DNA from 2 places in the Paenibacillus sp. S-12 genome. Region 2 is predicted to be linked to the other one. Evidence: predicted binding sites of a transcription regulator. Region 2 holds the regulator's gene; the other holds the start of a gene.
The links. The regulator LexA, encoded in region 2, represses DNA repair genes until DNA is damaged. The targets are predictions, from matches to a motif close to CGAACATATGTTCG.
Positions count from the first base shown of each region.

Region 1: a site for LexA is predicted at 1,602-1,615, ahead of NO352_RS05030 (DNA polymerase IV). Genes of this name have one in related genera too.

Region 1 covers NZ_JASIUF010000005.1:485,887-489,322, forward strand. The annotation lists gene NO352_RS05025 (hypothetical protein) at 28-1,161, opposite strand; gene NO352_RS05030 (DNA polymerase IV) at 1,691-2,959, shown strand; gene NO352_RS05035 (YhjD family protein) at 2,956-3,436, shown strand, end outside.
Region 2 covers NZ_JASIUF010000012.1:190,936-194,371, forward strand. The annotation lists gene NO352_RS11930 (methyltransferase) at 1-498, opposite strand, end outside; gene NO352_RS11935 (DUF896 domain-containing protein) at 562-777, opposite strand; gene NO352_RS11940 (LysM peptidoglycan-binding domain-containing protein) at 959-1,321, opposite strand; gene lexA (transcriptional repressor LexA) at 1,623-2,249, shown strand; gene NO352_RS11950 (DUF817 domain-containing protein) at 2,588-3,394, shown strand.

The sequences.
Region 1 (3,436 bases), on a different contig from region 2:
ACTCACAGTCATACTAAAAATGAGATATCAGATTAGTTCTTTCGCCTGAAGTTTAGCTAATTGTTCATGAGTTATATAACGTGGAAGATCGTTACTTGGATCGAAATTTTCCTCGTCAATAAACACAACAAAATGATCAGTAACAGGTAAGACTTTATCCCACTTCCTTCTATTTAGTCTATAGGCAACTTCCTGCCATATAGCTAATCCTTCTCCCCACCAATTATGATGTTGCAATGTAGAATAGGTAGGTTCATCAGAAACATTAGAATGTAGCTCCCAATAGTTCATTAACAGAGAAAATTTCCGAATTAGATCCTCATTTTCAAGCCCTTCGTCATAGTCTGAATGGTATCCTATATACCAAAGTGTTTCTAGATCTTCTCCATCAGCTAGTTGTTCTTCACGAATATAGTCCATCCCAGCAATAAACGTTGGATTAACTACAGCTTGAGTTTCTTGATGTAGCCAAATTGCTAAAAAACAAAGCTTACTTTCACCTATACACTTACCTAAACGTTGTAAAGCCGCTTCACATTCACTATATAGTTCTTCAATGACAGTACTACGTAATGAGGTTACTTCCTCTACCGACATTTCCAGGTAAATGATTTCTTCGTCATCTAATTTTGTGATTTTCTTAAGCTCACCTGTCTCTTTATATTCCAAGCTATATGTAGTAATATTTTTAGGTTCATATTTTTCTAATTCAATGGTAGTTAATTGGTTTCCTGAGTAGCGATAGTATTCTTTAAAAGACCATATATGCCATAAGTCAATACCATTTCGTACAACGAATTCCGTGTACTCGATAGGACGTCCTTCTTCAAGTATAATCACCTCAATGGAATTCACCCTACCATCCAAAAATGTTCGGTTTATGATACGCTCACCACTCCTTTCAATACACTCTTCCCAATATCCTACTTTCATATAAATCAACTGATTATTGCAATCAAATCCGTAATTAAACCCATCGCTATTACTAGTAGGTATCCCTTTTGGTTCAATGTTACGCTCAAACCAATATGGTGCTAAATGATAATATGAGGAACCTTCATAATACTCCCAACGTGTAACCCGCGATCTTGCCTCTTGCAAATAAGTATCTTTATTCCTTAAAGCATCATCACAAAGATCGCTAAATACCTGTTTGTTCATATGTGTCTCTCCCAAAAGTTGATAATATTATTAGTCTTTACAAACAGAGTAGCTCCAAGATGTTCGAACCCGCAAATAAAGTGAAGCATTTCTCTTCTTGCTCACCTTTAGACCAATATCCTTAACGTAGTCTTAATGCTTAAGGTTTAGATTGGCTGTATTCTTTTATGAAGTTTGCATCAACTACTTCATTCATTATACGGGACATAATATTACTATGAAATAATTACGCCCACATTGCCATATGCTCCTGCTCTTCCTGTCGCTCTGCTCTTCAATGCTTGCAAACAGCACCTTTACCTTTATCTTGTAAATTGGCTTTGTGTTTTGCCTTGCATTCTGTAGTTGACCATATGCATCGTCATCATCGATTCAAAAGCCACAATGTATTCGATAACTAAGGGTGAGGTTTCATAGATCCAAAAAATTCATTTGTATAGGGAATGTATGTTCGGTATATAATGAGAATATACGTTCTTGTTTTGTGATTGTGTATGTAACATGATTTATAAATATTGGAGGGCTTTATGTGAGTCAAAGAAGGGAAAGGGTAGTATTTTTAGCCGATTGCGAAAGCTTTTATGCAAGTGTAGAAAAAGCAGATCATCCAGAATATAAAAATAAAGCAGTAGCAGTAGCTGGTGACCCTACACGTCGTTCAGGGATTATTCTGGCCGCGTGCCCGATTGCGAAAAGTTTTGGCGTGACGACAGCCGAACGGTTAGGTGAAGCCCTTAAGAAATGCCCGGATCTCGTCATTATGCGTCCTCGTATGCAGCATTACATCGATGTTTCTTTGATGATTACTCAGATTTATGAGGAGTTTACGGATTTAGTTGAAGTGTTTAGTATTGACGAACAATTTTTAGATGTGACGGCGAGCCAATCAATTTTCGGGGATCCGATTACCATTGCAAAGGAAATCCAAAAACGAGTAATGCTCCAGACAGGAGTGCGGATTCGAATAGGAATCAGCACCAATAAAATATTAGCTAAAACTGCAACAGACATCTGGGCAAAAAAAAATAAAAGCGGTATTTTTACCTTGCATCCATCTGATGTTCCCGTCGTGCTGTGGAAAGAACCTGTTCATAAAATGTTCGGTGTTGGATCCCGGATGTGCAGGCATTTTGCGAAATTAGGGATAGTTACGATTGGGGACATTGCGAGAACTCCATTGCCACAGCTTAAGGATAAATTTCGAGCTCGTTTCGGCAAGCAGTCGGATATTCATGCCGAGGTGATGTGGCGAACGGCGAACGGGTTGGATGATAGTCTGGTGACACCAGGGACATTTCAAACTCCTCCAAAATCTATTGGTCATATGATGACTTTGCCCCGAGATTATACGGATTCTGCAGAGATCGATACAATATTGTTAGAGTTGACGGAGGAAGTCTGCCGAGATTGTCGGACGAAAGGGTATATGGGCTGGGTTACAACCGTAAGCTGTATGTGCAGTCCGTACGATGCTCCTACAGGATTCTCACGCCAGATGAAAATGCCGGACCCGACGAATAATACAAATAAAGTATTTGAGATGGTAAAGAGAATTTTTTATCAATATTGGGATCGGATGCCCGTACGTCGTGTGGGTGTTATGTTAAGCACATTGGAAGATGACCAGCATTATCAACTAACGCTTTTTGAAGATCAAGAGAGAGCTAGGGCGCTGGATAAGGTGACTGATACGATTAAGGATCGATATGGAAATGCGGCAATTATCAGAGCTTCTTCCCTTACCCACGCAGGTCAAGCACTAGAGAGATCCCTGAAAATCGGGGGGCATTATAAATGAGTAAAAAACTCGAGAAGAATGGTCTTTGGGAGTCCAGCCGGATGATGTTGCCGCAACATCGGGAAGCTTTGTTGAGTAGGCATCGTGACGCGCCAAGTGGGACATCAAACCAGCCAAAGAGAGAAGATATTGAATTAATGCGCGATTATATTCTACTTTCGGTAATGTATACAATGGTAACTAAAAAAATTCACGAAATGGGGGTATCCTCTGAGACGTTAAAATCCCTTTATACCAAGGCAGCTCAAATCCTCGCGAATAATATTTCTGCCGACCTGTCCAAAAGAAGACAAGAGATGTTGAAAAAAGAAATTCGTATTGTAGATGAAGAGAAGCACGATAGTACAATGATATTACACTATGCTTACCGTAACTCTGAGGATAGTTTTATTATAACAAAAGAGTACATGAGGATGGAAATAAGCAGAAGGTTAGCTCGATACACGGACAGACTTATCACAAAATTAAGTAACTTAT
Region 2 (3,436 bases):
GAACTCAATCTTATGCTGATTAGCAAAGACGCGCAGTCGTTCGCCCATTGCATTGGTATCGTATCTGTTCAGCATTCGAGAGAATATCCAATTCGCACCTTTCCCCGTATGTTCAATCACCACATATCCAGGCTGAATTGCAATCTTCTTCATATCTTTGGAAGACAAGGTACGAAGACGATTCCAACGAATCGTTGATACCTCGTCAGCTCCGACACGCAGAAACGGTCTTCTTAAGAATAAAATCATTCCCAATCCGACATAACATACGATCGTAACCCAATAAAGAGTTGGATATTGATTGTTCGTGATAATCCCGCCTAGTAGTGCATACATAATGGCGAAAGCAATCAATGCGAGCGGCATGATGAAGCTGCGTCCTTTAAATTCTTCATACGCAGGCTTGCCTGCAGACAGCGACGGCTTGCCTTGCTTCATTCGCTGCTTGTTCAATTTTGCACTATTTTGGCGGACTTTGCGTTCCCAACTGCGAGACATGAATTCGCTACCCCCTGTATTGTAAACGAGTAATGATAATCCATCGTTATTAATGAAGAGTCATTAATGAACGAGACCGTTCGTACCGGAATTATCTGTTCCTTCTTCGTCCTCTACATAGCGAATATTGTCTAATTGATTACGCACCTGCTTACGGAAAAGTACCAAATATTCCTCACGTAGCTTTGCGCGCTCTTCCATTTCCGCTTCGCTCAGCCCTACTGTCTTATGTTTGCGGGCCAGTTCATTAATTCGTGCAATAAGCTTGTCAATATTCATCATGTACCTCCATGTGTGTAAGCATATGTTCTACTTTGACATGGAGGTACCAGCTTGTCAAGCAAGCTTCTCCAAAGCCATTATATAGATAAAAAAGAGGCTCCATGAGCCCCTTCGTAAACTGTTTATATGTATAGATATTTGTTTCATCTGAGCCAATTTTCCGAAAATTGTTTTGTTATCAAGGAATCGGTACCAACAATACTTCTCCTGCCTGCAAAAATTCACCTGTTAACTGATTCATTTGTGTAATTTCATATATAAATTCACGAATATCCGTATGCTCAGGCTTATATGTTGATGCAATCTCCCACAACGTATCTCCAGGCTGAACAAGAACTCGTTCAACAACAGTTCCACTCACAACATCCTCACGGTCATCATCATTTCCAAGTGCTTGTACAATGCTTCCACAAGTAATGAACAACAATACGATTAAACTGATCATAAAACGCACACGCAAAGGAAACAAACGCTTCTTTTGCTCAGATTGCGAAGCTGTTGTCGACACCTTATAAATGGAACGATACGTTGTATACATCATAAATGATCACTCCCAAACACTTGTTCTATTATTTAATACTTCAAATTTAACACGAACACACGTTTGAGTCAACATATATTTAGAACGCTCGTTCCCCTTTTATTGTTCGTTACTCTTTTGGGATTGTATGCATTTCATTGAAAACAGCATGATCAAAAATGATTAAAGATACTTTATTTCCTTCTTATCCGATTACGCCTATATTCTATTTTTTATTCAAAATCTTTAGAACTTATGTTTGTACGAACGGAGGTTCTGTGGTATAATTTTGTCAAAAGAGTATTCATTGGAGTTGATACCCTTGTCTAAAATATCAAGTCGTCAACAAGCTATCCTTGATTTTATACGTGATGAAGTCCGAGCTAAGGGCTACCCACCTTCTGTTCGTGAAATAGGAGAAGCCGTTGGTCTAGCATCCAGCTCTACCGTACATGGTCATCTTGATCGTCTCGAGAAGAAGGGCTTTATTCGTCGCGACCCTACGAAGCCTCGGGCAATTGAATTGCTTAGCGATCAGTCCGACCGCACGGCAGACTTTTCTCGCTCCTTTGCACGTGTGCCGGTAGTTGGTAAAGTAACTGCGGGTGAACCGATTACCGCAACAGAGAACATCGAAGATTACTTCCCACTGCCTTTGCACATGGTTGGAGACGATGAAAATGTATTCATGCTATCGGTCATGGGGAATAGTATGATTGAGGCCGGTATACATAATGGCGACTATGTCATCGTACGTCAACAGCAGACAGCGAACAACGGAGATATCGTCGTTGCGATGACCGAAGATGATGAAGCGACGGTTAAGACATTCTATCGAGAAAAGGATCATATCCGCTTGCAGCCTGAAAATCCAACTTATGAGCCGATTCGCTTACAACACGTAACTATTCTAGGCAAAGTTATTGGTTTGTTCCGTGATTTTCATTAATACAAACAGAAATGCCTCGTTTCCACTTCATTAGCTGGTTAAACGAGGCATTTTATTTTGCTTCCATCTCCACCATCCCCCTCAAGACAATATTTTCAAAAATAAGCTCAGTACAATCGTTATACCGGATTGAAGATTAACTTACTTTTCGCCTTCTTCCCTTCGTTACAATATCTATAGAAATCATTATTTCATTTGAGTCGGCATATTATTATTTTATTGTTTTTCAATAATTATTTATTGACTAATAGTATATTCCTAATTATGATTGTACCTAACGAATTACATGGTGCTTGTTCATCAACCGATTAATACGATAATCAATGTAGGAGAATCGAATGGGAAAATTTTTTAAACTTAGATCATTCATTTATTTTGGCTGGCAGCAAGCGCTGTCTTGCTTATTCCCCGCTTTTATTTTTGCAATGCTGGCACTTACCAAAACCGTTGACATCCCTTTCATGCATCGCTATGATTTCTTGTTGTTTGTTTGCTTAATTGCACAGATTATTATGATTCGACTTGGGATCGAAACGTTCGACGAATTAAAGGTAATTTGCGTCTTCCATTTGATTGGACTTATGCTCGAAATATACAAAGTCCATATGGGTTCTTGGGCTTACCCTCAAGAAGGCTGGACAAAAATATTCGGTGTACCTTTATACAGCGGATTTATGTACGGGAGTGTGGCGAGTTACTTATGTCAAGCATGGCGACGACTACAGGTCAAGGTATATCGATATCCCACACCTTGGTATACGATACCGCTAGGGTTGGCCATATATTTTAATTTCATGACCCATCACTTTATTTATGATTTACGTTGGGTATTAATGCTCTTGCTATTCGTCATCTTTTTTAGAACGTACGTCGAGTATACGGTATTGGGCGTGACACGTCGTATGCCACTTGTGCTGTCGTTTGCTCTAATCGGATTTTTTATATGGGTTGCAGAAAACATCGGGACATTTTTGGGTGCATGGTATTATCCTCATCAAGTTAACGGTTGGAATCTTGTGAAGTGGGGGAAATTCAGCTCCTGGTTCTTGCTAGTCATCGTGTCTTTCATGATCGTTGCCCATCTGAAGCATGTAAAAGGAGGACATTTCAAGAAAAATAGTTATATCCGCGACATGAAGTCGTAAAATCAGAATGAGAACAGCTTGTTCTTTACTTTCTGGTAACAA